One region of the Ensifer sp. Root142 genome, then DNA from elsewhere that is predicted to be linked to it. Evidence: predicted binding sites of a transcription regulator. Region 1 holds the regulator's gene; the other holds the start of a gene.
What was found. The regulator PhoB, encoded in region 1, activates phosphate uptake and scavenging genes when phosphate is short. The targets are predictions, from matches to a motif close to TGTCATNNANCTGTCAT.
Positions count from the first base shown of each region.

Region 2: ASD52_RS31595 (DUF2794 domain-containing protein) is a predicted target of PhoB. The motif match lies at 2,409-2,425, and genes of this name have one in related genera.

Region 1 is NZ_LMFK01000012.1:241,739-256,912, reverse strand. It holds gene ASD52_RS13745 (CDP-alcohol phosphatidyltransferase family protein) at 1-575, opposite strand, end outside; gene apaG (Co2+/Mg2+ efflux protein ApaG) at 687-1,079, shown strand; gene ASD52_RS13735 (Hsp33 family molecular chaperone) at 1,086-2,075, opposite strand; gene argF (ornithine carbamoyltransferase) at 2,422-3,339, opposite strand; gene ASD52_RS13725 (aspartate aminotransferase family protein) at 3,469-4,668, opposite strand; gene ASD52_RS13720 (GcrA family cell cycle regulator) at 5,090-5,611, shown strand; gene phoB (phosphate regulon transcriptional regulator PhoB) at 5,780-6,463, opposite strand; gene phoU (phosphate signaling complex protein PhoU) at 6,767-7,477, opposite strand; gene pstB (phosphate ABC transporter ATP-binding protein PstB) at 7,534-8,349, opposite strand; gene pstA (phosphate ABC transporter permease PstA) at 8,363-9,685, opposite strand; gene pstC (phosphate ABC transporter permease subunit PstC) at 9,682-11,166, opposite strand; gene ASD52_RS13690 (substrate-binding domain-containing protein) at 11,262-12,296, opposite strand; gene phoR (phosphate regulon sensor histidine kinase PhoR) at 12,491-13,762, opposite strand; gene ppk2 (polyphosphate kinase 2) at 13,894-14,790, shown strand; gene ASD52_RS13675 (hypothetical protein) at 14,952-15,174, opposite strand, start outside.
Region 2 is NZ_LMFK01000046.1:221,569-236,742, reverse strand. It holds gene ASD52_RS31610 (ABC transporter permease) at 1-278, shown strand, start outside; gene ASD52_RS31605 (Bax inhibitor-1/YccA family protein) at 500-1,237, shown strand; gene ASD52_RS31600 (GNAT family N-acetyltransferase) at 1,359-1,916, shown strand; gene ASD52_RS31595 (DUF2794 domain-containing protein) at 1,984-2,388, opposite strand; gene ASD52_RS31590 (thioredoxin family protein) at 2,802-3,575, opposite strand; gene acnA (aconitate hydratase AcnA) at 3,759-6,449, opposite strand; gene ccmA (heme ABC exporter ATP-binding protein CcmA) at 6,720-7,370, shown strand; gene ccmB (heme exporter protein CcmB) at 7,410-8,069, shown strand; gene ASD52_RS31570 (heme ABC transporter permease) at 8,247-9,008, shown strand; gene ccmD (heme exporter protein CcmD) at 9,014-9,190, shown strand; gene ASD52_RS31565 (DsbE family thiol:disulfide interchange protein) at 9,187-9,795, shown strand; gene ASD52_RS31560 (DUF2585 domain-containing protein) at 10,080-10,673, opposite strand; gene ASD52_RS31555 (septation protein A) at 10,670-11,302, opposite strand; gene ftsY (signal recognition particle-docking protein FtsY) at 11,501-13,192, opposite strand; gene mtaB (tRNA (N(6)-L-threonylcarbamoyladenosine(37)-C(2))-methylthiotransferase MtaB) at 13,211-14,485, opposite strand; gene dapF (diaminopimelate epimerase) at 14,482-15,174, opposite strand, start outside.

The DNA.
Region 1 (15,174 bases):
CGCGATAGCGCGGTGTAGAGGCAGACGACCGCAAACAGCGCCGCCAGCAGCGGAAACCACGTCGGGAACAGGCAGAAGGCCAGGAAGGCGGCGATCGTCTCCGTCGCCTCGGCAAGCCCGGTGGTGAAGTAGAGCGATTTTGCCCCCCGCACATCCGTCGTCATCGCTCGCTTTTCGGCCATAATGGCATAGGCGAGAAAACTCGATCCGTTGACGTAGAACGAGAAGAGCAGCAGACCGCCGACAAGACCGTTGGCCTGCGGATCGGCGCCGATGAAGCCGAGCGGGATGGCACCGTAGAAGGCGAAGTCGAGCACGATGTCGAGGAAACCACCGAAATCGGTTTTGCGCGTGGCGCGTGCCACCGCACCATCAAGTCCATCGCAAAGCCGGCTAACGACGATAACAATGGCGGCGGCAAGGTAGTATTGTCCGGCAATGAGGACAGCGGCAACGAGGCCGAGCGCGAGGCCGGTGATCGTGACCGCATTGGCACCGACACCCCCGCGGGCAAGTGCTGCACCGAGCCGATCCAGTATCGGATCCAGATGTTTTCTCACCGCGCCATCAAGCATCGGCCTCGCCTTTCCGCAGACTTGCCGCCGACGCATGCAATCCTGCCGTTATTCTTGACGAAACCATCTTGCTGTAGAATACCCTGAAAGACTTGAAACAAGGTGTTGCTCATGTATCGCGCGCTCACTCGCGACATAGAAGTTACGGTGGAGCCTTATTATCTGGAAGAGCAATCTGATCCGGATGACAGCCGCTATGTCTGGGGCTACCGCATCGTCATCGCCAACCATTCGGCCGAGTCGGTTCGGCTGATGACACGCTACTGGCATATTACCGACGAGAACGGCCAGGTGGACGAAGTCAGCGGGCCCGGTGTCATCGGAGAGCAACCGTTGCTGAACCCCGGCGATACCTACGAATATTCCTCCGGATGCCCGCTCGATACGCCGTCCGGCGTCATGTTCGGCCACTACAGCATGGAATCGGAAGGCGGAGAACACTTCAACGTGGCAATCCCCGCCTTCTCGCTTGATTCACCAGGGCTCGTTCGAACCCTGAATTGAGGCATCCTACTGCTGGCGGACCTCGCTTGCCTCGAAGCGATAGGTGGTCGAGCAGAACTCGCACGTCACCTTGATCAAGCCGTCCTCGATGGTGCTCTCGATATCGTCGGCGTGCAGTCCGGTGAGCACCGAGCGGATCTTTTCGCGCGAACAGCTGCAGCGATCATAGACCGCCTGCGGCTCGTAGACGCGAACGCCGCGCTCGTGGAACAGCCGATAGAGCAGACGTTCCGTGCCGACCATCGGGTCGGTCAGTTCGTCGGCATCGATCGTCTCGACCATGACCTTGGCTTCCGCCCAGAGATCGTCCTCGTCGAAGAGATCCTCGTTGTCGTCGCCGTCACCCCCCGAAAGATCCGGTTGGCGCATGCGCTCCGGCGCATCCGGCAGGAACTGCGCGACCATGCCGCCGGCGCGCCAGCGATGGCGCGGCTTGCCGTTCTCGTCGCGGTCGAGCAGTTCGGCAACGCCGAGGCGCACCTTGGTCGGGATCTGCTCCGACTGGCGGAAGTAGACGCCGGCAATCTCCTCGAGCGTGGCGCCATCGAGCGCAACGATGCCCTGATAGCGCTGGGTATGGGCACCCTGATCGATGGTGAAGGCGAGAACGCCCTTGCCCAGCAGCTCATGCGACTGGGTGCGTCCGTCCTTCAGAGCTTCCTCCAGCGCTTCCTCGTTGAAACGGGCATAGGCGCGCACCCGATCGGGCGTGGCAAAATCGGCGACGACAAGATCGACCGGGCCGTCGCTCTTCGTCTGGACGATAAGCTTGCCGTCGAACTTCAGCGACGTTCCGAGCAGCACGGTCAGCACCACGGTCTCGGCAACCAGCCGCGCGACCGGAAGCGGATAGTTGTGGCGGTCGAGGATCGCATCGAGCATCGGGCCGAGCTGAACGGCGCGGCCACGCACATCGAGGCCCTCCACCTGGAAGGGCACGACATGATCGTCACCGGCAAAGTCGAATTCGCCAAGTCCTGGTGCCATCTCAGTCATCTGCTGCTCCTTACGTCACTAAAGCGCGTCGCGATCGCCAGGATTCGCTGACTGCGCTTCAAGTTTTTGTTCTTGCGCATATCGTTATCGCAAAACCGCTGCGCACTTTTCCGCGACATGCTTGGGAGAGGGCCGCGCAGAGAACATAAACATCCTCCGGTGCAGCCTGCCCGTTATCCTATTCGATCCCGCCATAAACGGATTTGTCTAGCAGGCATGTGCCGTTTTGCCGGCCGATCATGCGCTGCCTGTCGTCAGGTAACGTCCGTTGTTTCCACCCCGGAACGTCCCGCATTCGGCCTAAATCGTGTCGCATGCGGGAAATTTCAATAGGCAGACGCGCCGATCAGACGAGCCCCATGCACCAGGCGATGATCGACTTCTGTGCGTGCAGCCTGTTTTCCGCCTCGTCGAATACCACCGACTGCGGCCCGTCGATGACCTCGTCGGTCACTTCCTCGCCGCGATGCGCCGGCAGGCAGTGCATGAACAGTGCGTCCGGCGAGGCGTGCCTCATCAGCGCGTCGTTGACCTGGAAGGGCTGGAAGACGTTGTGGCCGCGAGCGCGATGCTCCTGGTTCATGGAAATCCAGGTGTCGGTAACGACGCAATGCGCGCCGGCAACGGCCTGCTCGGCCTCATGGCAAAGCAGGATCTCGCCGCCATTGTTGCGCGCCCAGTTGAGGATCTTGTCGTGCGGCTCGGAACCGAGCGGCACCGCCATGTTCATGCGGTAGCCGAAACGGGCCGAGCCCTCGATCAGCGAGTGAAGCACGTTGTTTCCGTCGCCGGTCCAGGCGATGGTCTTGCCCTTCACCGGGCCGCGATGCTCCTCGAAGGTCATGATATCGGCCATGATCTGGCAGGGATGGGTGTCGTCGGTCAGGCCGTTGATGACGGGCACCGTGGCGTGCTCGGCAAGCTCGAGAAGACGGCGATGATCGGTGGTGCGGATCATGATCGCATCGACGTAGCGTGACAGCACCTTGGCAGTGTCGCCGATGGTCTCGGCGCGGCCGAGCTGCATTTCGGTGCCCGAGAGAAACAGGGTTTCGCCGCCGAGCTGGCGCATGCCGACGTCAAAGGAGACGCGCGTGCGGGTCGAAGGCTTTTCGAAGATCATCGCCAACATCTTGCCGGCGAGCGGCTTTTCGGCGGTTCCGGCCTTCGTCGCCGTCTTTCGCACGCGTGCGTCATCGATGATCGTGCGCAGATCGGCTGCCGTCATGGCCGAAAGATCGATGAAATGTCTTGTGCCTGCCATCGTAGTCAATTCCTGTCTCAGAATGGCCCGTGGAGCGCGACCGGTGTCGAAGAGCCAAAAGAACGCTCGACACCTTGGGCTCGCGCATGGACCCTTGGGAAAATCGCTGCCGATCTCCGGGTTCACAAATTAGGCTGCGGCGGTACCGCTGCTGCTTCTCACGGCTTCGGCCGCGCGCTCGATCCGCGCCAGGCCTTCGCGCGCTTCCGCGGCGGTCACCGTCAGCGGCGGCAACAGGCGCAGGACGTTTTCGCCGGCCGGAACAGCCAGCAGCTTCTCCGCGCGGATCGCCTTCAGGAGATCGGCCGAAGGGCCTTTCGCCTTGATGCCGAGCATCAGGCCGTCGCCGCGGATATCCTCGATCACATCGGGGAAACGGTCCTTCAACGACGCGAGGCCCTGGCGGAAGACCAGGGCCACGTCGCGGACATGCTCCAGGAAACCGTCGGCCAGGATGACGTCGAGCACGGCGTTGCCGACAGCCATGGCAAGCGGGTTGCCGCCATAGGTCGAACCGTGCGTACCGGCGACCATGCCGGCAGCCGCCTCTTCGGTCGCAAGGCAGGCACCGAGCGGGAAGCCGCCGCCGATGCCCTTGGCGACAGCCATGATATCCGGACGGATGCCAGCCCATTCATAGGCGAAAAGCTTGCCGGTGCGGCCGACGCCGGACTGGACCTCGTCGAGGATCAGCAGCAGACCGAACTCGTCGCAAAGCGCGCGCAGCTCCTGCATGAATTCCTTGGTGACCGGGCGGATGCCGCCCTCGCCCTGGATCGGCTCGATCAGGATCGCCGCCGTCTCGTCGGTGATCGCATCCTTGAGCGCCGTGATATCGCCGAAGGGAACCTGATAGAAACCCGGGGCCTTCGGGCCAAAGCCCTCGATGTACTTCTGCTGACCACCCGCCGCGATGGTCGCGATCGTGCGTCCGTGGAAGGCACCCTCGAAGGTGATGATGTGGAACTTCTCCGGATTGCCCTTGGCATAGTGGTAGCGACGCGCAGTCTTGATCGCGCATTCGAGCGCCTCGGCACCCGAGTTGGTGAAGAAGACACGATCGGCGAAGGTGACGGCCGTCAGCCGGCGTGCAAGGCTCTCCTGGCCGGGGACCTCATAAAGGTTGGACAGGTGCCAGACCTTCTCGGCCTGCGCCTTCAACGCCTCGACCAGATGCGGATGCGCATGGCCAAGCGAGTTGACGGCGACGCCGGCGGCGAAGTCGAGATAGCGCGAGCCGTCTTCGGCGATCAACCAGACGCCCTCTCCTCGCTCGAAACGCAACGGCGCACGCATGTAGGTGTCGTAAAGCGGCGTGGTTGCAGTCATGGCGAGCCTCTCCTTCATTGCTATCGGCATCGATCCGAGCCCCTGTTGAGCGCGGCAAAAAATTAAAAATGCCGCCTTGCGGCGGCGCAGGCACTATTCCTATTTCGCAGCGCAATGTCAACAAAACCAAGCTTTGCAGTGCGGTCGGACGGGTCTGATCCATGCGACGAAAAAATCACGCGACGGGGCTTGCAAAAATGCAACGCCCACCGAGCAAGTTGGGGAAAACCAAGAAATCGATTCGGCGCGATTCGCGGGACTCTTGCCACGGAGTCCGCCGGTCAGTAGGTTAATGTTCAATTACTAGACGCATGCGGCGGGCCTAGTCACCAAAAGTGTTATCGCGTTGCAGCTCCGGAGCCTGTCCGGAGCGTGGTGAGAGATTCTGTCATCGCCAACGCTGAGAACGGAGAGTGCAGAAATGAACTGGACTGACGAGCGGGTGGAAAAACTGAAGAAGCTTTGGTCCGAGGGCCTGAGCGCGAGCCAGATCGCGGCACAGCTCGGCGGCGTCAGCCGCAATGCGGTCATCGGCAAGGTTCACCGGCTGAGCCTGCCCGGCAGGGCCAAGGCTGGCGGAACCACCGCCGCGACCCGGCCGAAGCAGCGCCCGACTTCGGCGCCGCGCGCTCCGAACTACGCTTCGCGCGTCACGACACGGACGGTTACCCGTGCGGCCGGCGCGACCGTGCTCAAGGAAGAGGTCGAAGTCGATCTCGTCGCCGAACAGGATTTCCGCATCCAGACGGATGTGGTCGTGCCAATGTCGCGCCGCCTGGAGCTGACGCAGTTGACCGAGCGCACCTGCAAATGGCCGATCGGCGACCCGCTCAAGGAAGAATTCCACTTCTGCGGCAACGATTCCCCGGAAGCTTCGCCCTATTGCACATTCCATGCGCGGCTTGCCTATCAGCCGACCTCCGAGCGCCGTCGCGCTCGCTGAGACGACCGAAAACCACATGCAGAAAAGGGGCCGCACGGCCCCTTTTTTATTGGCTGCTGCATGTTTCCCTGGTTCGTATTCGCTTCAAGGAAACATGCCGCAATTCAAGATGCAACAGCGACCTTTGCGCGTCCATTAAGATGCGCGGCGCTGCAGTGGCCGGCTGGCTCAGCTTTCGAGCGAGTAGCCGGCACCGCGAACGGTGCGGATGACATCAGGCATGCTCGAGAAATTCAGTGCCTTGCGCAAGCGACCGACATGCACGTCGACGGTGCGCTCGTCGACATAGATATCGTGGCCCCAGACGCCATCAAGGAGTTGCGAGCGCGAGAACACCCGGCCCGGCGACGACATCAGGAATTCGAGCAGGCGGAATTCCGTCGGACCAAGGCGGACCTCGCGGGTGCGGCGATGCACGCGATGGGTCTCGCGATCGAGCTCGATGTCGCCGCAGCGAAGCAGCGTCGAGAGGACCTCGGGCTTGGCGCGCCGCAGCATCGCCTTGACACGGGCCATCAGCTCCGGGGTCGAGAACGGCTTGACGACATAATCGTCGGCGCCGGTGGCAAGGCCACGAACCCGCTCGCTCTCCTCGCCGCGCGCCGTCAGCATGATGATCGGCAGGCGCTCGGTTTCCGGACGTTGGCGCAGCCGGCGGCAAAGCTCGATGCCGGAAACGCCCGGCAGCATCCAGTCGAGGATCAGGAGATCCGGGAGGCGCTCCTGTAGGCGGATCTCCGCCTCGTCTCCGCGCAGGATCGTATCAACATCGAACCCTTCGGCTTCGAGGTTATAACGCAGCAGGACACTCAGCGCCTCTTCGTCTTCGACAACGGCGATTTTCGGCAACATCAGGCAACGTCTCCTTACCCAGAGCGTCTCGCGTTCGATCGAACGCAAAGAGATGCTCGAACATATAGAATCTGGAGCACTCCGCGCGTTTTCATAGGCACGCGCGAAAACGTATAGCTTCAGACGCAGTAGAGCAGGGCCGCAACCAGGGCTGCGACCGGAGCAGGTTCATAAGCAGGCACTCGAACGTATCCGGGTCTTAAAGCGCGTCGCGATCTCTAAGATGCGCTTGTTGTGCTTTAAGTTCTTGTTTTTGCACATGTCGTTATCGCAAAACCGCTGCGCACTTTTGCGCGACATGCGTTAGTCCTTCACGGCACCCAGCGTCGACGTATTGTCGTCCTTCGGACGCTCGCCTTCCGGCTGCGCGCCCGTCGCCATGTAGTAGATCGTCTCGGCGATATTGGTGGCGTGGTCGCCGATACGCTCGATGTTCTTGGCACAGAAGAGAAGATGCGTGCAGGGCGTGATGTTGCGCGGATCTTCCATCATGTAGGTGAGCAGCTCGCGGAACAGCGAGGTGTAGATCGCGTCGATCTCCTCGTCGCGCTCGCGGATGCTGTTGGCCTTCTCCGGCGAGCGGGAAGCGTAGACGTCGAGGACTTCCTTGAGCTGCACCAGCGCAAGCTCTGCCAGGTGTTCAAGACCGCGCGCCAGCTTGCGCGGGATGCCGGAGCCGGCAACCGCGATGACACGCTTGGCGTTGTTCTTGCCGAGGTCGCCGACGCGCTCCAGATCGGACGCGATGCGGATCGATCCCATGATCTCGCGCAGGTCGGCAGCAACGGGCTGGCGCTTGGCGATGGTGACGATTGCCTTTTCGCCGATCTGGCGTTCGGCTTCATCGAGGATGGTGTCGTCGGAGATCACCTTCTGCGCCAAGGCGAGGTCAGAATTGACAAGCGCACGAACGGATTCGCCCACCATCTGCTCGGCAAGCCCGCCCATCTCGGAGATGCGGCGCGTGAGATATTTCAGTTCTTCGTCGTAGGCGGACATTATGTGCATGGACATAGTCTTCGATCCTTGCGGGCGCGTTCAGGAAACGGGGTGAAGAGGAGCTTCGGCCATCAACCGAACCGGCCCATGATGTAGTCCTGGGTACGCTGGTCATCCGGATTGGTGAACATCTTGTCGGTGTCGTTCTCCTCGACAAGATTGCCGAGGTGGAACATGGCAGTGCGCTGCGAAACACGCGCCGCCTGCTGCATCGAGTGGGTGACGATGACGATCGTGAAGTTGGTACGCAGCTCGTGGATCAGTTCCTCGACCTTGGCCGTCGCGATCGGATCGAGCGCCGAACAGGGCTCGTCCATCAGGATCACTTCAGGGCTGACGGCAACGGCGCGCGCGATGCACAGACGCTGCTGCTGGCCGCCCGAAAGACCGGTGCCCGGCTCCTGCAGGCGATCCTTCACCTCGTTCCACAAACCAGCCTTCTGCAGGCTGGTCTCGACGACTTCGTCGAACTCAGACTTGGTGCGGGCAAGCCCGTGGATGCGCGGGCCGTAGGCGACGTTGTCGTAGATCGACTTCGGGAACGGGTTCGGCTTCTGGAACACCATGCCGACGCGGGCTCGCAGTTCCACGACGTCGATCGTCGGGTCGTAGATGTCGTCTTCATCGAGCGTGATCTTGCCGGTGACGCGGCAGTTCTCGATGGTGTCGTTCATGCGGTTCAGCGTGCGCAGGAAGGTCGACTTGCCGCAGCCCGAAGGGCCGATCAGCGCTGTCACCGTGTTCTCGCGGATATTGAGATTGACGTCGAAAAGCGCACGCTTCTCGCCGTAGTAGACCGACACATCCTTGCCGATCATCTTGTAGGGCACGGTGTTCATTTTCTGATCCAAGGCTTTTTCGACTGCTGCTTCTGACATGATGTTCATAGTAATTACCTCACTACCAACGGCGCTCAAAGCGACGTCGCAACAGAATGGCGCCAAGGTTCATGACGACGAGGAAGATGAGAAGAATGATGATCGCGCCGGATGTGCGCTCGACGAAGGCGCGTTCCGCCTCGTTGGCCCACATGTAGATCTGCACCGGCAGCGCGGTCGACGGCTCCATCGGCGAGCCGGGATAATCGACGACGAAGGCGACCATGCCGATCAACAGCAGCGGCGCGGTTTCGCCAAGTGCATGGGCGAGACCGATGATCGTGCCGGTCAGGATGCCCGGCATCGCCAGCGGCAGGACGTGGTGGAAGATGGTCTGCATCTTCGACGCACCGAGACCGAGCGCTGCCGAGCGGATCGACGGCGGGACCGCCTTCAACGCTGCACGGGTGGCGATGATGATCGTCGGCAGGGTCATCAGCGTCAGCACCAGGCCGCCGACGAGGGCGGCCGAGCGCGGCATGCCGGCGAAGTTGATGAATACGGCCAACCCCAAGAGACCGTAGACGATCGACGGAACGGCGGCGAGATTGTTGATGTTGACCTCGATGAGATCGGTCAGCCGGTTCTTCGGCGCAAACTCTTCGAGATAGATCGAGGCGGCAACGCCGATCGGCAGCGACAGCACGAGCACGATCAGCATCATGAACAGCGAACCGAGGGCGGCAACGCCGACGCCTGCCGCTTCCGGACGGCTCGAGGCACCGAAGGTGAAGATGCCGGTGTTGAAGCTCTTCTTCAGGACGCCGGCGCTTGCAAGCTCGTTCATCCAGGTGACCTGCTGGTCCTTGACCTTGCGCTTGCTCTCATCGACCTTCAGGTCGATCTGCCCCTTGAAGGCGGAGTCGACATTGGCTTCGGCGAGCAGTGTCACCGGTATGGTCTTGCCGATAACCGACGGGTCGGCGACGACGATGTCGCGCAACAGCGTGCGGGAGCTTGCAGACACCATGTCGGTGGCCCGCTTGACCAGCGGACGATTGCTCGGATCGATGCCGAGCTGCTTGATCAGCGCATCGCGGACCAGCAGCGGATAGTTGGCCGCCACCAGCACCTTGCCGTCGGTCGCGCGCTCACCCTTGGGATCGATGACCTTTTCGGTGAATTCGATCGGCAGCGTGATCGTCGTCTGCTGGAACGCGGTGTAGCCGTTGGAGATCACCGTCCACAGCAGCAGAGCGAGGAAGAACAGGCCAAGACTGATGGCGCTGATGCCATAGGCACGGAACCGACGCTCGGCCGCGTAGCGACGCTTGATGCCGATATCACGCTTGGCGGATGCGGGGCGGACGGAGATCCGGACGGCCGGGGAAGCGATGTCGGTCATTCGTACTGTTCCCGATATTTGCGCACGATGTAGAGCGCGTAAATGTTGAGGCCGAGCGTGATAACGAAGAGCGTGATGCCGAGTGCGAAGGCAACCAGCGTCTGCGGCGAGGTGAACTCAAGGTCACCCGTCAGCTGGTTGACGATCTTCACCGTCACCGTGGTCATCGGCTCGAAAGGATTGATTTGCATGCGGGCCGCGACACCGGCGGCAAGCACCACGATCATCGTCTCGCCGACGGCACGCGAGGCGGTCAAAAGCAGAGCGCCGACAATGCCCGGAAGTGCTGCGGGAAGGATGACCTTCTTGACTGTCTCGGAGCGGGTGGCACCAAGGCCGAGCGAACCGTCGCGCAGGGCCCGCGGTACCTGGGTAATGATGTCATCGGAAAGCGAGGACACGAACGGGATCAGCATGATGCCCATGACGATGCCGGCGGTCACGACGCTCTGTGCCTGGATGAAGTTCTGATAATTGCCGGTGACGAGACCGTTCAGTTGGGCAGAGATATCGCGCAGGAATGGGCCGACGGTCACAAGTGCGAAGAAACCGTAGACGATGGTCGGGATGCCGGCGAGCACTTCGAGCAGGGGCTTTGCCGTCGAACGCAGTCGTGGGCTGGCATATTCCGCCATGTAGATGGCGGCAAACAGGCCGATCGGCACCGCAAACAGCATGGCGACGAAGGCGATGTAGAGCGTACCGGCGAGAAGCGGGATCAGGCCGAACTGGCCGGAGGAGCCACCGCTTCCGGCGGCAGCAAACCGGGGGTCCCAGACCGTGCCGAAGAAGAACTCGAAGGGTGAAACCATCGTGAAGAAGCGGCCGGCTTCCGACAGCATAGAGGCGATGATGCCGACCGTCGTCAGGATGGCGATCGAGGACGCTACGATCAGCGCGCCGAGCATGACGCGCTCGACCTGGTTGCGGGCGCGGAAGCGGGTGGCGATGTTGCGGATGGCATAAAAGCCGCCGGCAATCGCGATCAGCAGGACGACGGCGCTCATCAGCCAGCGATTGGTGGCGCTCATCGCGTTGAAATGCTGGGCGGCGGTGATCATGTAGGGTTCGCCCTCGCCGGCAAGAGCCACGCCCTTGGCCGCAAGCGTCGAGCGAAGATTGGCCGAACCGCTTTCAAGCGCCGAAACTTCTTCGGCCGTCAACCGCTTCAGGCCGCCGGCGACCGACTTGACCTGGCCAAGCGCCAGCTCGACCGTGGCGCCGCCCTGCGTCTGCACCGTCTCGGGCAAGGTCGCCCGGGTGCTGGAGTCGATATACATGGGCGCGGCGACGAGCCAGGCGCCGAGTACGAGCGCCGCTGGAAGGATCGCCCAGATGGCGACATAGCTGCCGTGATAGCCGGGTAAGGAATGCAGATTGGAGAGCTTGCCGCCAGCCTGTGCGAAGGAGCGCGCACGACCCCCAAAATAAGAAACAAAACCAATTACAACAATGAGCAAAAGAAGAAATGAAGTACTCATCGGCACGTCTCCGCGGCGTGACGCTCAATGCGCTGCCGGCAGTTCGGATGGAGGCATGCCCCGGCGCGAGACCATCGCGCCGGGGCTTGTCAGTATCAGAGCATGTTGCCGGCTGCGAAAGCCTTGCGAACTTCTTCGCGCTCGGCGTCCGGAGCAGCGACGAGGCCGTATTCTGCAAGCGGGCTTTCCGGGCCGATCATCTGATCGTCGAGGAAGAACTCAACATATTCCTTGAGGCCCGCGATAACGCCGAGATGTGCCTTCTTGACGTAGAAGTACAGCGGGCGGGAAACCGGGTATTCGCCGGAAGCGATCGTTTCGGTCGACGGAACGATGCCGTTGACGGTGGCGACCTTCAGCTTGTCGGCGTTGTTTTCGTAGAAGGACAGGCCGAATACGCCGATGCCGTTCTTGTTGGCAGCGATACGGGCCAGCGTTTCGGTGTAGTCGCCGTCGATGTCGACAGCCATGCCGTCCTTGCGGACTGCGACGCACTTGCTGTGCTGCTGCTTCTCATCGGCAACGGCGGCCTTGATGACGTCAATGGCGCCAGCTTCCTTGCAACCTGCGGCCAGGATCTTCTCTTCGAAGACTTCGCGCGTGCCGTGCTTTTCGCCCGGGATGAAGGCGGCGATGTCGGCGTCCGGCAGAGCGGAGTTGACTTCAGACCACTTCTTGTAAGGGTTGGCAACGAGCTTGCCGTCGACGACGATTTCGGCAGCCAGACCCTTGTAGAGATCAACGGGCTTCAGGGCGAGGTCGGCGTTGCCGGCGTCGGTTGCGAAGACGATGCCGTCATAACCGATCTGGATTTCCTGGATCTCGGTGACGCCGGCGGCCTTGCAGGCCTCGACTTCGCTGTCCTTGATCTTGCGGGAGGAGTTGGCGATGTCGATGGTATCAGGGCCAACGCCCTTGCAGAATTCCTTCAGGCCGGCCGAGGAGCCGCCGGATTCGACAACCGGGGTCTTGAAGTCCGGGAACGTTTCGCCGAACGTCTCGGCGACGATCTTTGCGTAGGGAAGAACGGTCGAGGAGCCGGCGACCTGAACCTGATCGCGCGCGGCAGCCACGCCGGCGAATGCGGCGGATGCGACAAGCGCCGCTACGGTGAGTTTAAGAGCTTTCATAAAAGTTCTCCCGGAATGGGCTGGTGTTGAGTGCGCCAAGCGTTGCAGCGCTCTTCGCCGTTTGATCGGCTGCCCCTAACTAGCCGCCGATAGCCACACCTTTTATGTCAGTTTCGCGAAACATTTATGACAGCTCATGTCATTGAAAATAATAATGAAAAATGAACACAGCGGCATTATCCCGCGCCAATATGTCAAAAGCGCACGGTAAACACCGTGCCCTTGCCCAACTCCGAGTGGATCAGGAGCCGCGCGCGGTGGCGGGTCAGGATGTGCTTGACGATCGCAAGGCCGAGACCGGTGCCCTTTTTCGAGCGGCTGGCCTCCACATTGACGCGATAGAACCGCTCGGTGATGCGCGGCACATGCTCGGCCGGAATGCCGGGGCCGTAGTCTCTGACCACGACCTCCGCCTGCCCGCCGTCGTCGCCGGAAAGCTCGACATCGACCCTCTTGCCTTCCTGGCCGTATTTGCAGGCATTCTCGATCAGGTTCTCGAAAACCTCGATCAGTTCGTCGCGATCCCCCTGAACGACCACAGGCGTCTCGGGCATTGTCAGCGTGATCGTCACGTCAAGATCGCCCGCAAGCGGAGCAAGACTGTCGCGGACATGGCCGAGCAGCGGCCGCAGATCGATCGTATCGTCTGGCGCGATGTGCGATTTCAGCTCCAGCCGCGACAGCGACAGGAGGTCGTCGACGAGGCGGCTCATGCGCGTCGCCTGCTCGTGCATGATGCCGAAGAACTTCTCCTGCGCCTTCGCGTCGTTGCGCGCCGGGCCTTGCATGGTTTCGATGAAGCCGCGCAGCGACGCCAGCGGCGTGCGCAACTCGTGGCTGGCGTTGGCGACGAAGTCAGAGCGCATGCGATCGATGCGGCGGGCCTGCGAAATATCGCGGTAGGTCAAGAGAAAGATCCGGCGCCATGGGCCATCGCCACCGATTTCGGCTGGCGCCACCCGGACCACATAGACGGCATCGGACGGCAGCCGCTCGGTGTGCTCGATCTGGTTGATCTTGCCGGTCGCGATCGTCTCGCGGACCATATCGAGAATGCCGGGCGAGCGAACGCGGGCGGCAAGATAGCTGTTGGGCGGGATGGTGCCGAAAGCCTTTTCGGCAGCGATGTTCTGGAAGACGACCGTTTCATCGACAGCCACCACCAGCACCGGCATATCGAGCGCGTTCAGGGCTGGGATCAGGGCGTCGCTGGCCGCGCCCGCAACCGCGGCCACCTTTGCCGCTTTTGCGGCCTTCGGTAGCACCGAAGGCGCGCTGCGGTTGAGCAGGGCTGCGGCAAGCACGATCCAGAACGGCAGCACGACGAGGAAATGAATGCCGGCGACGGTCGCAAGCGCGGCGAGCAGCGCCGTCAGGCCGAGGAGCCAACGTTCTGCCTTCAGTCGCGGCACGAGCATCCGCCAGAACGCCTTGGAACCGTCCAGCACGATATCCTCATGAATCACTTTGTCTTCCTCCCGACCCTAAATGGTCGAGAGATAGCGACCGTTCATGACATGATTTTCACGACGCGCTTGAATCCGCAATGCAATTGTGGCCTCCTCACAGGAAATCGCTCGGGCTGGAGGAAGACCAAATGGCGTCAACGCAGGCAGCAACGAAGACCGAAAGCCGGGCGGTAGAACTCGATATCGGCGGCAAGAAGCGGCTCTTCGACATCGACAATCCCGAATTGCCGAAGTGGATCGACGAGGCCGCGTTCTCCTCCGACGACTACCCCTACAAGAAGAAGCTCGACGACGATGAATACCTGAAGACGCTGGAAAAGCTGCAGATCGAACTGGTCAAGCTGCAACTCTGGCAGCAGGCAACCGGCAAGCGCATCATCGCCCTGTTCGAGGGCCGCGACGCGGCCGGCAAGGGCGGCGCGATCCATGCGACCAGCGGCAACCTGAACCCCCGCTGGGCGCGCGTCGTCGCGCTGACGAAGCCGACAGAAACCGAGCGTGGGCAATGGTACTTCCAGCGCTACATCGCGACGATGCCGACATCAGGCGAACTCGTTCTCTACGACCGCTCTTGGTACAACCGCGCCGGCGTCGAGCCGGTCATGGGCTTCTGCACGCCCGAGCAGCACGAGCAATTCCTGAAGCAGGTGCCGCGCTTTGAAAAGATGATCGTGCACGAAGACATTCAGTTCTTCAAATTCTGGATCAACATCGGCCGCGAGATGCAGCTCAAGCGCTTTCACGACCGCTGCCATGATCCTCTGAAAATCTGGAAGCTGTCGCCGATGGATATCGCCGCACTCAACAAATGGGACGATTATACCGATAAGCGCAACCAGATGCTGAAAGAGACCCATACGGACCAGGCGCCATGGACCGTGGTGCGTGGCAACGACAAGCGGCGCGCCCGTCTCAACCTCATTCGGCACATGCTTTCCAAGCTCGATTATGAGGGCAAGGACAAGGACGCCATCGGCGAGGTCGATGACAAGATCATCGGCTCGGGCCCCGGCTTCCTGAAATAGGCCCGCGGCCTGTCGCGCAAAAGTGCGCAGCGATTTTGCGACAACGACATGCGCAAGAAAAGACGCGCGGCGCTGTAAAGCGCAACAAGAGAACACTTGAGATCGGGACGCGCTTTAGCGTCAGCCGGCCGCCCGTCGGTCTATACCCACCTGCGTTGGGATTATTGACCCGGCAGGACGCGGATGGCGTAAAGGTTCATGCCCTTGCCGCCGCCGCTGATGTCGCTGTTGATGACGATCTGCCCGGCAGCACTCGGCGCAAGGCTGCGATCGAAGGTGACCTTGAACAGCATGTCGACCCGTTCGTCATGCAGGGTGAAACGGTGGCGACCGCACTCGCCCAGCGAAGAGAAGTTGCACTCCACCGCAAACTCGGTCGACTTG
Region 2 (15,174 bases), on a different contig from region 1:
TGCTGAAGACGCTGGGCGCCACGCGCGCCACGCTGATCCGTGCCTTCAGCTACGAATACATCATCCTTGGCCTTGCAACCGCGGTCTTTGCGCTGTTTGCGGGCGGCGTCTCCGCCTGGTACGTCGTCAGCCGGATCATGAAGCTGCCGTCGAGTTTCCTGCCGGATGTTGCGGTTGCCACGGTCGTCATTGCGCTGGTGATGACTGTTGGCATCGGGCTTGCCGGCACCTGGCGTGTGCTGGGTCAGAAGGCGGCGCCGGTCCTGCGGGAGCTCTGAGCGGACGGAGTTAACCGTAAATCCCTGTCATACAAGGCCATAAACGCCCAGGCTGTGCCGAATCACGGGTCTGAAGGTCTTGTACGCAAGGGCTTTCGGCATCATATTTATCCACAGGCATGCTGGAGCCCCGCAGCGGCGCCTGGGCATGGGATGATGGCCGATCGGTCAGGTCATCCGCCCGACACCGTAAGTTCAACCGGGGCTTAAATGAGGAAACAATGGCTGATCTGAGAAACTACCAAACCCGAATGTCGCCCGCCGGCGCTCAGGCGGGTGCCGTGATCGACGAAGGCCTTCGCACCTACATGCTGAAGGTCTACAACTTGATGGCCCTCGGCCTGGCGATCACCGGCCTGGCAGCTTACGGAACATTCGCGCTTGCCGTCTCCAATCCGGCATTCGCCCAACTTCTCTATGCGTCGCCCCTGAGATGGGTCGTCATGCTCGCTCCGCTGGGTCTCGTGTTCTTCATGAGCTTCCGCATCAATAGCATGAGCGTTTCTGCCGCGCAGATGACGTTCTGGGTCTATGCGGCCCTGATGGGCGTTTCGCTGTCGTCGATCTTCATGGTCTTTACCGGCCAGAGCATCGTGCAGACGTTCTTCGTGACCGCCGCCTCGTTTGGTGCACTGTCGCTCTACGGCTACACCACGAAGAAGGACCTGTCCGGCATGGGCTCGTTCCTGATCATGGGTCTGTTCGGCGTCATCATCGCGTCGATCGTCAACATCTTCCTCGGCTCTTCGGCACTCGGCTTCGCAATCTCCGTGATCGGCGTGCTGATCTTCGCAGGCCTCACCGCCTACGACACGCAGAAGATCAAGGAAATGTACTACGATGCCGACGACAGCACCGTTGCTGGCCGCAAGGCGATCATGGGCGCGCTGACGCTCTACCTCGACTTCATCAACCTGTTCATGTTCATGCTGCAGTTCATGGGCAACCGGAACAACTAAGCCTGAAGAGATTGACGGAAAAGGCGGCTTCGGCCGCCTTTTTTGTTGCCCGGAAAAGGGCTTGATCCACGGGTGCGATCCATGTGACTGAATGAAAAAATCCAACCGTCAAGATCCTTCCATGTCCCTGACCCTGCGCGACGCCACCGTCTCCGATCTGCCCACCATTGCCGAGATCTATCGCGAATCCGTTCTGAACGGCGTGGCGACCTATGAGGTCGCGCCTCCGTCGCAGGCGGAAATGGCAGCGCGCTTCTCCACCATCGTCGGCCATGGTTATCCCTACATCGTCGCGATCGACGCGGCGGGCATGATCATCGGCTACGCCTATGCCTCGGCCTTCCGCACGCGGACGGCCTATCGCTTCCTGGTCGAGGATTCGATCTACCTGGCGCCTTCGGCACGGGGGAAGGGGGCAGGAAGGATGCTGCTCGCCGAGCTTGTTCGCCGCTGCACGGCGCTTGGATTTCGCCAGATGGTGGCGGTCATCGGCGGTGCCCATCCCGCATCGATCGCGGTCCATCAATCATTGGGTTTCGAACATCATGGGCTGATGAAGGCGACCGGCTTCAAGCATGGACGGTGGCTCGATACCGCGATCATGCAGCTTGCGCTGGGCGATCGAGCGACGAGCGATCCGCCCGAGGGCGTCTACCCGGATACGCTTTATCAAGCCTGAGGGCAGATGTCAGCGAAGCCAGAGCCGGCATGTGGGCCTGACTCTCCGATCGTTCCGATGTGGCGTCTCAGGTTTCGACCAGCTTGAGCGCCTTGTCGAAAACCTTCAGGACCTGTCCGAGCTCGTGCCCGCGCTTCAGAATCGTGCCGTGGACGTTGAGCACGCTAAAGGCACCTTGCTTGGCCGCCAGCTTCGGGTTTTTTTCGATGCGGAAGAGAGGCATCTCGCCCGCGCGCTTGAAAACGGAGAAGACGGCGCGGTCCTTCAGGTGGTCAATGGCGTAGTCGCGCCATTCGCCTTCGCCGACCATGCGGCCGTAGACCCACAGGATCTGGTCGAGTTCTCGGCGGTGAAAGGTGATGGGAGGAGCATTCCGGGCGTTCTTGTATTCCGAGAGATCGACGACCACTTCAGAAGTGGTCTGGCGCTGATGTCGCGCCTCGCCTCGCGGCAGATCCGGCTCATCGGTCATCGGCAATCCGGCCTTCTGTTGTGACAGAACGATAACAGTTTGCCTGACACGAGCCGAAAAGCAAGCCGGAACCGGCCGGAGCCGCTGGGTGCAGATGGCATTTCTTGCCTCTGCCCCATTTCAGTCAAATCGCCGCCCCAATTCACCGCAAAACTCGCGGGCGCTGACGGACAGAGTCGTTGCCACCGTATGTCCGGTCAGATCGTCATGCTGCGTGACCTTCAAAGAACGCAGTCATGGCCGGTTCGGTCCGGTAACTTCGAACCCTCAGCCCCAGCCCCTCGATGCTGCCGGGCCGAACCAACCATTACAGCGCCGCGCGTCAAGTATGACGCGCAAAGGACGCTGTAATGGTTCAGGCATGCCGCCTATTTTCCCTAAATCGATTCCGACTTAAAGCGTCCTGCAGCCGCTCACAGTTTGCCCTGCGGGCCGGCGAGCACGGCAGTCGCGCCGATGATCGCGCCCGGGGTTTCAGCATCTTTCATCGACTGCAACAGCACCGCGCAGCCGCTTTTGCCACGCTGCTCCGTCAGGACGGTTGCAGGCAGGGTGAAGGTCGCAGGCTTGCCATCCCACATGCCAATGGTCTGGATATCGCGCACTGCGTGCCAGTAGGCGATCTTCTTGCCGCTGTTTTCGCCTTTCTCGACATTGACGATCTTCGCCCGGTCGAAATAGACGACGACGACATTTGCCTTGCCGTCACCCGCGCCGACCTTGATCGAAATCTCCTCGCCGTTGATCTTCGCATCAACCGGAACGGCAAGCCCCTTGCCGGCGGTCTTCATGGCGTCGAGCCGGGATTTGATCGCCTGCAGATTGGCGCCGTTGACGTGGTCGCGACCGTTGAGGATCGCCTGCGGTGTGTAGACGCCATTTCGACCCAGCATGCGGGCATAGGCATATTGCCGGTCTGTGTTCTCTGTCGAGGCGAGCGTGTCTTTCCAACCGAGATAGTTCCAGTAGTCGACGTGATAGGACAGCGCCACCACGTCGCCGTCATCGACCAGCTTCTTCAAGGCGGCATCGGCTGGAGGGCAGGAGGAACAGCCCTGGCTGGTGAAGAGTTCGACGACGCCTTTGATAACCTTGCCATCCTCAGCCATAGCCGGAACCGACGCTGCAGCAAAAAGCCCGAAAGCCATTGCAACGGGGCGAAGGAAATATCTGTCTGCGAATGTCATGGCGTCACTTCATTGGCGGCCGACAGGCCTACTTCACGGGGAAGTCCATTACATACGACGCCGATGCTTCAACGGGAAGTCACGTTGGAGTGAGGATATGGGCAGGCAACCTATAGGAAACGTGAAAAGGCCGGGACACCTTGCGGTATCCCGGCCTTTCAATGTTTCAAGCAACCAGAGCGATCAGGCGGCGAGGTCGCGCAGAACCGTCTGCAGGATGCCGCCATTGTTGACGTAGGTGACTTCATCGAGCGTATCGATGCGGCAAACGAGCGGAACGTCCTTCACGCTGCCGTCGCCATAGGTGATCTTGGCGACGCGCTTTTCGCGCGGCTGAACGTTGGCGAGATTGTCGATCGTGACGATCTCGTCGCCCTTCAAGGCCAGCGATTCCCAAGTCGTTCCCTGTTCGAAGACGAACGGGATGACGCCCATGCCGACCAGGTTCGAGCGGTGGATACGCTCGAAGGACTGGGCGATCACGGCCTTGACGCCGAGCAGGTTGGTGCCCTTTGCAGCCCAGTCGCGCGACGAGCCATTGCCGTATTCGACGCCGGCGAAGATGACGAGCGGAACGCCCTCTTCCTTGTACTGCATGGCCGCATCGTAGATCGACATCTCTTCCTTCGACGGATAGTGGATGGTGTAGCCACCTTCCTTGCCGTTCGGGCCGAGCATGTGGTTGCGGATGCGGATGTTGGCAAAGGTGCCGCGCATCATCACCTCATGGTTGCCGCGACGCGTACCGTACTGGTTGAAGTCGGCGACGCCGACGCCATGGTCGATGAGGTACGAACCGGCCGGCGAAGCCGCCTTGATCGAACCGGCCGGCGAGATGTGGTCGGTGGTGATCTTGTCGCCGAACAGGCCGAGAACGCGAGCACCCTTGATATCGGAGATGCCCAAGCCGGACTTGCCCATGCCAACGAAGTAGGGCGGGTTCTGCACGTAGGTCGAACCATCGTCCCAGGCGTAGGTCTGGCCCGGAGGAACCTGAACGGCCTGCCAGTTTTCGTCGCCCTTGAACACGTCGGCGTACTTGGTCGCGTAGAGTTCGCGGGTCACGTACTTGAAGATGAACTCCTGGATTTCCTTGGAGGTCGGCCAGATGTCCTTGAGGAAGACCGGGTTGCCGTCCCGATCTTCGCCGAGCGGCTCGTTGGTCAGGTCCTTCTGAACCGTTCCGGCGAGTGCATAGGCGACGACGAGCGGCGGCGAGGCGAGGTAGTTGGCCTGAACGTCCGGCGAAATACGGCCTTCGAAGTTGCGGTTGCCGGAGAGAACGCCGGCGGCAATCAGGCCCTTGTCGTTGATCGTCTTGGAGATCGGGGCCGGCAGCGGACCGGAGTTGCCGATGCAGGTGGTGCAGCCGAAGCCGACGAGGTTGAAGCCAAGCGCGTCGAGGTCCTTCTGCAGGCCCGACTTGGCGAGGTATTCGCCGACGACCTGCGATCCCGGTGCAAGCGAGGTCTTGACCCACGGCTTGGACTTCAGGCCCTTGGCAACGGCGTTGCGGGCGAGAAGGCCGGCGGCGATCAGAACCGACGGGTTGGACGTGTTGGTGCACGACGTGATCGCAGCGATGGCAACGTCGCCATGGCCGAGATCGAAGTCGGTGCCTTCGACAGCGTAGCGGTTCGAAAGCTGGCCCGGCTTCTTGTAGTCGCCTTCGAGGGCGGTTGCGAAACCGGATGCAATGCTTTCCAGCGGGATGCGGCCTTCCGGACGCTTCGGACCGGCCATGGCCGGAACAACGTCGCCGAGGTCGAGTTCGAGCGTGTCGGTGAACACCAGCTCGGAGCCGTCACCATCGCGCCACATCCCTTGAGCCTTGGAGTAGGCTTCGACCAGCGAAATGCGCTGTTCTTCGCGGCCGGACATGGTGAGGTAGTTGATGGTTTCGCTGTCGACCGGGAAGAAGCCGCAGGTGGCGCCGTATTCCGGACCCATGTTGCCGATGGTGGCGCGGTCGGCGAGCGTCATGTTGTCGAGGCCGGGGCCGAAGAATTCGACGAACTTCGAAACAACACCCTTCTTGCGCAGCATCTGCACGACCATCAGCACGAGGTCGGTCGCCGTCACGCCTTCCTTGAGCTTGCCCGTGAGCTTGAAGCCGATGACCTCGGGCAGCAGCATGGAGACCGGCTGGCCGAGCATCGCGGCTTCAGCCTCGATGCCGCCGACGCCCCAGCCGAGAACGCCGAGGCCGTTGATCATCGTCGTGTGGCTGTCGGTGCCGACGCAGGTGTCCGGGTAGGCCGTGATTTCGCCGTCTTCTTCACGGGTCCAGACAGTCTGGCCCAGATATTCCAGATTGACCTGGTGACAGATACCGGTGCCGGGCGGCACGACGCGGAAGTTCTTGAACGCCTGCTGGCCCCACTTCAGGAAGCGGTAACGCTCGCCGTTGCGCTGGTATTCCAGCTCGACGTTGCGGGCAAAGGCGTTCGGAGTGCCGAATTCGTCGACGATAACCGAGTGGTCGATGACGAGGTCGACGGGCACCAGCGGGTTGATCTTTTCCGGATCGCCACCAAGCGACACCATGGCGTCGCGCATGGCAGCGAGGTCGACAACGGCGGGAACGCCGGTGAAGTCCTGCATCAGAACGCGGGCCGGGCGGTAGGCGATTTCGTTTTCGGCGGTGCCCTTGTCGTTCAGCCAGGCTGCGACGTTCTCGATGTCCTTCTTGGTGACGGAGCGGCCGTCTTCGTTGCGCAGCAGGTTTTCGAGCAGCACCTTCATCGAGTAGGGGAGCTTCGAAACGCCGGCAAGACCGTTCGCCTCAGCCTTGGGCAGGCTGTAATAGACGTAGTCGACACCGTTGACGGTGAGCGTGGAGCGACAATTGAAACTGTCTAGGGACTTGGACACTGGATAATACCCCGTTCCGTCTGATCGCCAAAAACTGACGTACGAACGCCCGAGCGCAATGAAGCGCGAATTGGGATGCGGGTGCGGCCATTTCCGCTGTCCGTACGTGGAAATTCATTCCATGTTCGGCGCTAGGATGAAATTCACGCCGACCGCTGGCGTGTTGGCCGCCTTATAGATAATTTCTCCAAATCGTGCCAGACCAACCAAGGTCCAATCGGGACTTTTTTTTGCCCTGCGGCAAAGAGTGTAAAGGGAAACTGAAAATTCATGCGCCTGCTGGCTGAAGGTCTGAGTGCGAGGCGAGGCGAGGATCTGATTTTTAACGATATTTCCTTTGCTCTTAGTGCCGGCGAAGCCCTTGTGGTGACGGGTCCGAACGGGTCGGGAAAATCGACTTTGCTGCGTGTTCTGGCCGGTCTTCTCATGGCTGAAAAGGGCAGTCTCAAACTTGAGAATGGCCCTCCTGAAATGCGCCATCCGTCAGAGCTCAGCCACTATCTCGGCCACCGAAATGCGATGAAACGCGAGCTGACCGTCGCGGAAAATCTTTCCTTCTGGAAAAACTTCATGGGTGATTCGCCCGGTGGCTCGGGCAGGGACCTGGTCGAAGCGGTGGAAGCCGTCGGCCTTCCTGGGATCGCGCACCTACCCTTCGGCTATCTTTCGGCCGGCCAGCAGAGGCGCATGGCGATGGCCAAGCTGCTTGTCGCCCACCGTCCGATCTGGATCCTCGACGAGCCGACGGCGGCGCTCGACGCCGGTGCCGACAGGCTTTTTGCCGGATTGGTCAACGCGCATCTGGATCAGGGCGGCATCGTCGTTGCGGCCACGCATCAGCCGCTCGGGCTCGAGCGCACTGGGGAATTGCGGATGACCGGCTTTGCCGGCGTCGGCGGAGGCATGTGGCATGACGCGTAATCTGGCGATCGCGGGCAAAGAGATGAAAGGGGCGTGCAGGTGATCGCGCTCTTCCTCCGCGACCTCAAGCTTTCCATCCGCGCCGGCGGCGGCGCGATGATCGGCGTTTTGTTCTTCATGACGGTCGTCGCCGTCATCCCCTTCGGTGTCGGCCCTGACCTTAATCTTCTCGCGCGGATCGGGCCTGCCATCCTGTGGATCGGGGCGCTGCTCGCGTCGCTGCTCGGTCTCGACCGGCTGTTCCAGGCGGAGCGCGAAGACGGGTCGCTCGATCTGATGCTGATGCAGGAAACGCCGCTGCTCGCCACCGTGTTCGTCAAATGCGCGGCCCACTGGGCCGCCACCGGCCTGCCGCTGGTGATCGCTGCACCGCTGCTCGGCCTGTTCATGAACATGGACGAGCTTGCAATCGGCGCCACCATGCTGACGCTGCTTGTCGGAACGCCGGCGATCACCTTCATCGGTGCCGTCGGTGCGGCCGTTGCCGTGTCGCTGCCGCGCGGTGGTCTGCTGGTGTCGATCCTGGTGCTGCCGCTTGCCATTCCGGTGCTGATCTTCGGCGTCAGCGCCGTCTATGCGGCGATCGAGGACCCGGCCCCGTTTCTGCCGCCCTTGATGATATTGATGGCAATCACCCTGTTTTTTGCCGTCATCGGGCCGGTTGCCGCCGCCGCGGCGCTTCGCCATGCGTCCGACTGACGCGGATGGTGCGGGAAACCGATAAACTGTTTGCGGTTTTCCGTCTGTCTCCCGCTCTAACCTGTTAAAATCGATGACGTTTATGATCGTTGGGTTGATGCGACAGAAGAACCATCGTGATCTCGTGATTGACGGGGATCAATTGCAGCAAAGGGCCTTAGGCGTTAAAGAGCCATCATGAGCGAAAACAGCCTTGCTATCCGCAAATTCAGCGATCTCGCCAACCCGACGCGGTTTCTGGCGCTGGCCGATCGCGTCCTGCCGTGGTTTGCGGCGCTGACGGCGCTTTTCTTCGTCCTCGGCCTCTGGCTGTCGTTCACGACGGAAGGCGACTATCAGCAAGGCGAGACGGTGCGCATCATGTATGTGCATGTGCCGGCCGCCTGGCTGTCGATGATGTGTTACTCGGTGATGGCGCTCGCTGCCATTGGCACGCTCGTCTGGCGGCATCCGCTGGCCGACGTGTCGTCGCGGGCCGCAGCGCCGATCGGCGCCTGTTTCACCTTCCTGGCGCTCGTCACCGGCTCGCTGTGGGGCAAACCGATGTGGGGCGCCTGGTGGGTTTGGGATGCACGACTGACGTCGGTCTTCGTGCTGTTTCTGATGTATCTCGGGCTGATGGCGCTCAACCGCGCCATCGACGACCCGGCGCGTTCGTCGCGCGTCTCGGCCGTGCTGGTGCTGGTCGGCTTCGTCAACATTCCGATCATCAAGTTTTCGGTCGAATGGTGGAACACGCTGCATCAGCCGGCGAGCGTACTCAGGCTTGATGGCCCGACGATCGACCCGGAGTTTCTCCGCCCGCTCGTCGTCATGGCCATCGCCTTCACGCTTCTGTTCTTCACGCTGCACATCGCCGCCATGCGCAACGAGATCTGGCGCCGGCGTGTGACGTCGCTTCGCCGTCTGGCGGCCCGAAGTGCCGGCCGGGAGGTCTGATCCAAATGATGAGCCACGCTGCCTATGTTTTTGCCAGCTACGGGATCGCGACGCTGACCGTCGTCGGCCTCTGTCTCTGGGTGATCGCCGACGGGCGCGCGCGCCAGCGTGAGCTGCGCGAACTCGAAGCGGCTGGGGTACGCCGGCGTTCGGCGGAAGCAGCAACCGGAGAGCCGCGATGACAAGCACCCCCGCACCCGGTAGCGAGGAGCGCAAGCCCGGAGCCCTGCGTGTCGGCCTTGCGCTGCTGCCGCTGGCGATCTTCGCGGCGCTTGCCGCCATCTTCTGGAGCCAGCTCAATTCCGGCAAGGATGTCAGCGAAATCCCCTCGGCGCTGATCGGCACCAAGGCGCCGATGCTCGACATGTCGCCGCTCGAAGGCGCGACCCGGGACGGCCAGCCGATGCCGGCGCTGACCGACGCTGCCATCAAGGGCAAGCTGACGCTGGTCAATGTCTGGGCTTCCTGGTGTGTGCCGTGCCGGCAGGAGCATCCGTTCATTCTCGAACTGTCGAAGGACGAGCGTCTGACGGTCGTCGGCATCAACTACAAGGACCAGAACGAAAACGCCCTCCGGTTCCTGGGCGAACTCGGCAATCCCTTTGCAGCCGTCGGTGTTGATCCGCGCGGCAAGGCGGCGATCGACTGGGGCGTCTACGGTATTCCCGAATCCTATCTCGTCGGCGCCGACGGCACGATCCTTTACAAGCGCGTCGGTCCGTTCGACGAGAAGAGCGTGAAGGAAGGGCTGATGCCGGCGATCGAGAAGGCTGCCGCTGGTTCTTGAGCGGTTCAGGCCAAGTCCGCAATTGACCTCGTAACGTTTCGTGCAACGGCTACGATTCGCGCCTCATCCTGTGCTCGTCACAGGGATCCAGCCACGGTGCGTCCGCACCGTGAATGACCATGGGCTGCTTAATTTTCCAAGAAAGTTCGCCTTGCAGTCAGGGCGGAGTCTCGCGCGCCGCCGACGCGGCGCTGCTGGATCCCTGTGACAAGCACAGGGATGAAGGAGGTTGATTGTTCGCCTCCAGCCAACTTTCCGGGGGCGGGGATGAGCGAACCGCCGCCTTAAATCGCCGCCTGCCACTCGCGAATTGCATCCAGCGGCCAGACCAGCATCAGCACATTGAGGGTGAGGTTGTCGCGGATCAGCCAGCCGGTGAAGAGTTCGAAGCCGATGGCGATCAAAACGGTCAGCCAGACGGGCATGCGGGCGGCAAACAGGAAGCCGGCGACCATGGCCAGCGTGTCCATCGTCGAATTGAGGATGCTGTCGCCGAAATAGTCGAGCGAGATCGTCGCCGAGCGGTAGCGGTCGATCACCATTGGGGTGTTTTCGGCGATCTCCCAGGCGGATTCGATGACCATCGCCAGGAACAGCTTGGCGGTCAGTGGCTTGCCGCGCAGAAGCAGGTGGCCGAGGCCATAGAACAGGAAGCCGTGGATGATGTGCGACGGCGTGTACCAGTCAGCAATGTGCTGGGAATTGCCGCTCGATTTGACGACGGGTTCGAAGATTTTGACGTAGCCGCAGTCGCAGATCCAGATGCGACCCATCAGATGCTGGGTGATGACCTGGATCGCGAGAACGCCGACACAGGCCACGAACCAGAGCAGCGCCCGCCGGTTCTGACTGTCATTGCCGTCGATGGCTGTGCTCACTTGGCGCTATCCTGATCCAGCGAATGCTTCATGATCAACGGCATTTGCGCCAGTGTAAACAGGATGGTGATGGGCATCGTGCCCCAGACCTTGAACGCCACCCAGAAATCGGTGGAGAACGAACGCCAGATGACCTCGTTGAGTACGGCCAGCACCAGGAAGAAAATGCCCCACCGCACCGTCAGCTTGCGCCAGCCGTCTTCATCGAGCTTGAAGGCGGAGTGGAAGACGTAGCCGAGCAACGACTTGCCGAAGAGAAGCCCGCCGAGCAGGATCGTGCCGAACAGCGTGTTGACGATCGTCGGTTTCATCTTGATGAAGGTATCGTTCTGCAGCCAGAGGGTCAGCGCGCCGAAGACGAAGACGACGATGCCGGAGATCAGTGGCATCATAGGCAGCGTGCGCGTCAGCATCCAGGAGACCACGAGCGCAATCGCGGTGGCGGCCATGAACAGGCCGGTCGCGATGAAGATCGGGCCGCCGAGTTCGGAGAGCGTCGGGAAATGTCCGGCCAGCCACTCGCCGCGGGAATTGGCGAAGAAGAAGACCATCAGGGGTCCGAGCTCCAGCACCAGCTTCAACAGCGGGCTGACTTCCTTCTGCGGCTTGGTAGCCTCGATCGTCGACATTTCGGGATCCTGTTTTTGCATGTGCCTGCCGCTCATAACACCAGCTTTGCGGCAAAACCATATCAAGGCAGCCGGCTTGCGCAAACGCCACCGGACATTTCCGTAAATCGGAACCGATTTACGGGCAAATCATGCTGCCGATCAAAGATTGCCTCTTATGGCGCATTGCCTCGAACAAGACGTGGCGGACATCCGCCGTCACGCGGCGACGCCCGCGATCGCCTCGGCGAAATCCTTGGCCTCGAATGGTTCGAGATCGTCGATGCCTTCGCCGACGCCGATGAAATAGACCGGCAGCTTGTGCTTGGCGGAGATGGCGACGAGAATGCCGCCGCGGGCCGTGCCGTCGAGCTTGGTCATGATCAGCCCGCTGACGCCGGCGACGTTGCGGAAGATCTCCACCTGCTGCAGCGCGTTCTGGCCGGTGGTGGCGTCAAGCGTCTGCAGCACCGTGTGCGGTGCGTCCGGGTCGAGCTTGCCGAGCACGCGCACGATCTTTTCCAGTTCGGCCATCAGCTCGGCCTTGTTCTGCAGCCGACCCGCGGTGTCGATGATCAGCACGTCGGCCTTCTTTTCGCGCGCCTGCTGGAAGGCCTCATAAGCAAGGCCGGCGGCATCGGCGCCGAGCTTCGATGAAACGATGTCGGACTTGGTGCGATCGGCCCAGATCTTCAGCTGCTCGATGGCGGCGGCGCGGAAGGTGTCGCCGGCGGCGAGCATCACCTTGAGGCCGGCGCCCGACAACTTGGCCGCGAGCTTGCCGATCGTCGTGGTCTTGCCCGTGCCGTTGACGCCGACGACCAGGATGACATGCGGCTTGTGGCTGAGGTCGAGTTCCAGCGGCTTGGCGACGGGCGAAAGCACCTTGGTGATTTCGCCGGCCATGATCCGCGACACGTCCTCGCCGGACACGTCCTTGCCGTAGCGCTCGGAGGCGAGCGTATCGGTGATGCGCATGGCAGTCTCGACGCCGAGATCGGCCTGGATCAGCAGATCCTCCAGGTCCTGCAGCGTCGCCTCGTCGAGCTTGCGCTTGGTAAAGAGGCTGGCGATCTGGCCGGTCAGTTGCGACGAGGTGCGGGCAAGCCCGCGGCGCAGGCGCTGATACCAGGTAAGCTTGGGCTGTGGCGCGGCAACGGGCTCTTCCTGCGCGCGCTCGGCAGCGCTGGCAAAACCCTTCGGCAGGCTGGCGGCAATAACAGCTTCGGGGGCAGGTGCTTCGGGCAGCGGCGTTCCGAGGACCGGCTCCTCGGGGACCGCTGCCTCTGAAACTGGCGCCTCGAAAACACTGTCGTCTTGTTCGACGACATCCTCGACAGGTGCCGCATCTGCAGCCAGTTCATCGCTCGCATCGTCGCCGATCGGCTGATCTTCGACGGCTGCGATTTCCTCCTGCTCGGCCAGATCCTCTGGCTCGACAGGCGGCTCTTCCGGTGCTGTTTCCTGAAGCGCGGCGTAGGCCTCAAGCGCCTCTTGCGTTGTGGGCGACAGTTCTCCCTGTTCTGCCGCTGCATCCACGGGCACGACCGCGTCTTCGCTGACAGAGGTATTCTCGTCGTTGCGCGCCTCGTCCGATGCCGGTCCGCCCGCGGTCTCGATCTCGGCCGGCAGGATCGGGTCCTCGACGGCAAGCGGCAGGGCTTCGATATCAGACAGCGGCTCAAGCAGTTCTTCAGAGGCTTCTTCGGCCGCGGACTGCTCGGCAACGGGCTCGTCGATTTCTACGTCGACCGGGGCGATCGCCTCGGGGATAACGGGCTCCGGCGCCGGCGGCACTTCGGCCGGTACCGCTGCTGCGACGTCCGCTTCCGGCGCGGCATCCTGCGGCTTGGTTTCCTCGACAGTGCCCTTGCCGAAGGAGAAGATCTTCTTGATGAAACCGATTGCCATTCAGGGATTCCGCATGAGTCAGGCCGCAGCCATCTGTTTTACCTGCATCGTCAGATGCTTGCCATTGTGGCCGGTGATCGTGACCGGCACAAGCGCACGGGGTTTGAGGCCGGCGGCGTCGACGAGCGTGAAGTTTTCGGTGTGAGCGAGGCCGTTGTTTTCGACCAGCAGCGTCTGCGCGCTGCCGACCATGCCTTCGAGATGGCGGGCATAAAGGGCCGCGCCCGTCGCGCGAAGGCGGGCGGCGCGATCCTTGACCAGCGCCCGGTCAAGCTGCGGCATACGCGCTGCCGGCGTGCCGGGACGGGGGCTATAGGGAAAGACGTGCAGATGGGCGATGCCGCAATCCTTGGCAAGCCGCACGGCATTTTCAAACATCTCTTCGGTTTCCGTCGGGAAGCCGGCGATCATGTCGGCGCCGAGACTGATATCGGGGCGCAAGCGCCGGACCTTGTCCGTGAAGGCGAGGGCGTCGGCGCTCGAATGGCGACGTTTCATGCGCTTCAGGATCATGTCGTCGCCATGCTGCAGCGACAGATGCAGATGCGGCATGAAGCGCGCTTCGTCGGCAATCAAATCGAACAGATGGCCGTCGGCCTCGATGCCGTCGATCGAGGAAAGGCGCAGGCGGCGGATATCCGGCACCTGTTTGAGAAGCGTCTTTGCCAACAGTCCCAGCGTCGGGGTTCCCGGCAGATCGGCGCCGTAGCTCGTCGCATCGACGCCGGTGAGCACGATCTCGCTGTAGCCGCCCTCGACGAGCCTGCGTGCCTGGTCGACCACCGCACCCATCGGTACCGAGCGGGAATTGCCGCGTCCATAAGGGATGATGCAGAAGGTACAGCGGTGATCGCAGCCGTTCTGCACCTGGATGAAGGCGCGTACGTGACCGTCGATATGCTTGACCATCTGTGGTGCTGTGGCCCGCACGCTCATGATGTCGTTGACGCGCAGCTTTTCTTCCGCCGAGACGCCGAAATCGGGCAGCGATCGGTAGGAGGCGCTTTTCAGCTTCTCCTCGTTGCCGAGCACGGCGTCGACCTCGGCCATACCGGCGAAGGTTTCCTTCTCCGTCTGGGCGGCGCAGCCGGTGACAATGATGCGGGCATGCGGGTTGTCGCGGCGGGCGCGGCGGATCGCCTGGCGCGCCTGGCGCACGGCCTCGCCGGTCACCGCACAGGTGTTGACGAGGATGGCGTTGTTCAACCCCGCCTTTTCGGCTTCCGCCCGCATCACTTCGGATTCGTAGGTATTGAGACGGCAGCCGAAGGTTATGACCTCGACGCCGCTCAAAGCGCCCGGGCCTCGGCGGTTCCCGGTTGGGTTTCATCGCGCTGCCAGGCGCCGGTCGCAGGGTCGACGGTTCCCGACCATTCCCATTCGGCCGGGCCGGTCATGACGACATGGTCGTCCGCTTCACGCCACTCGATCGACAGTGGGCCACCGGGCACGTTGACGATCACCCTGCGGTCGGTGCGGTCGGTCCGGGCGGCGCTGACGGCCGCAGCACAGGCAGCAGAACCGCAGGCAAGCGTCAGGCCGGCCCCGCGTTCCCAGGTTCTGAGGTCCAGTTCATTTCGCGAAAGCACGCGCGCAATCGAGATGTTGGCCCGCTCCGGGAACATCGGGTGGTTTTCGAGCAGCGGCCCGAAGCGTTCGAGGTCATAGGACCAGACGTCGTTGTCGACCCAGAAGATCGCGTGCGGATTGCCCATCGAGGCAACCGACGGCGAATGCAGCACGGGATTGTCGATCGGGCCGATCTGCAGCTCGATCCGGCGCGTGTCGTGAAACTCTTCCGACAGCGGGATTTCGTCCCAGCCGAAGCGCGGGCTTCCCATGTCGACGGAGATCGTGCCGTCGTCGTGCTCCTTGGCTTCGAGCAGGCCAGCAACCGTATGGAAGAGAAAGGCCTTCTTACCGGTTTCGGCGGCAAGCGCCTGGACGACGCAGCGCGTGCCGTTACCGCAGGCCTGGGCCAT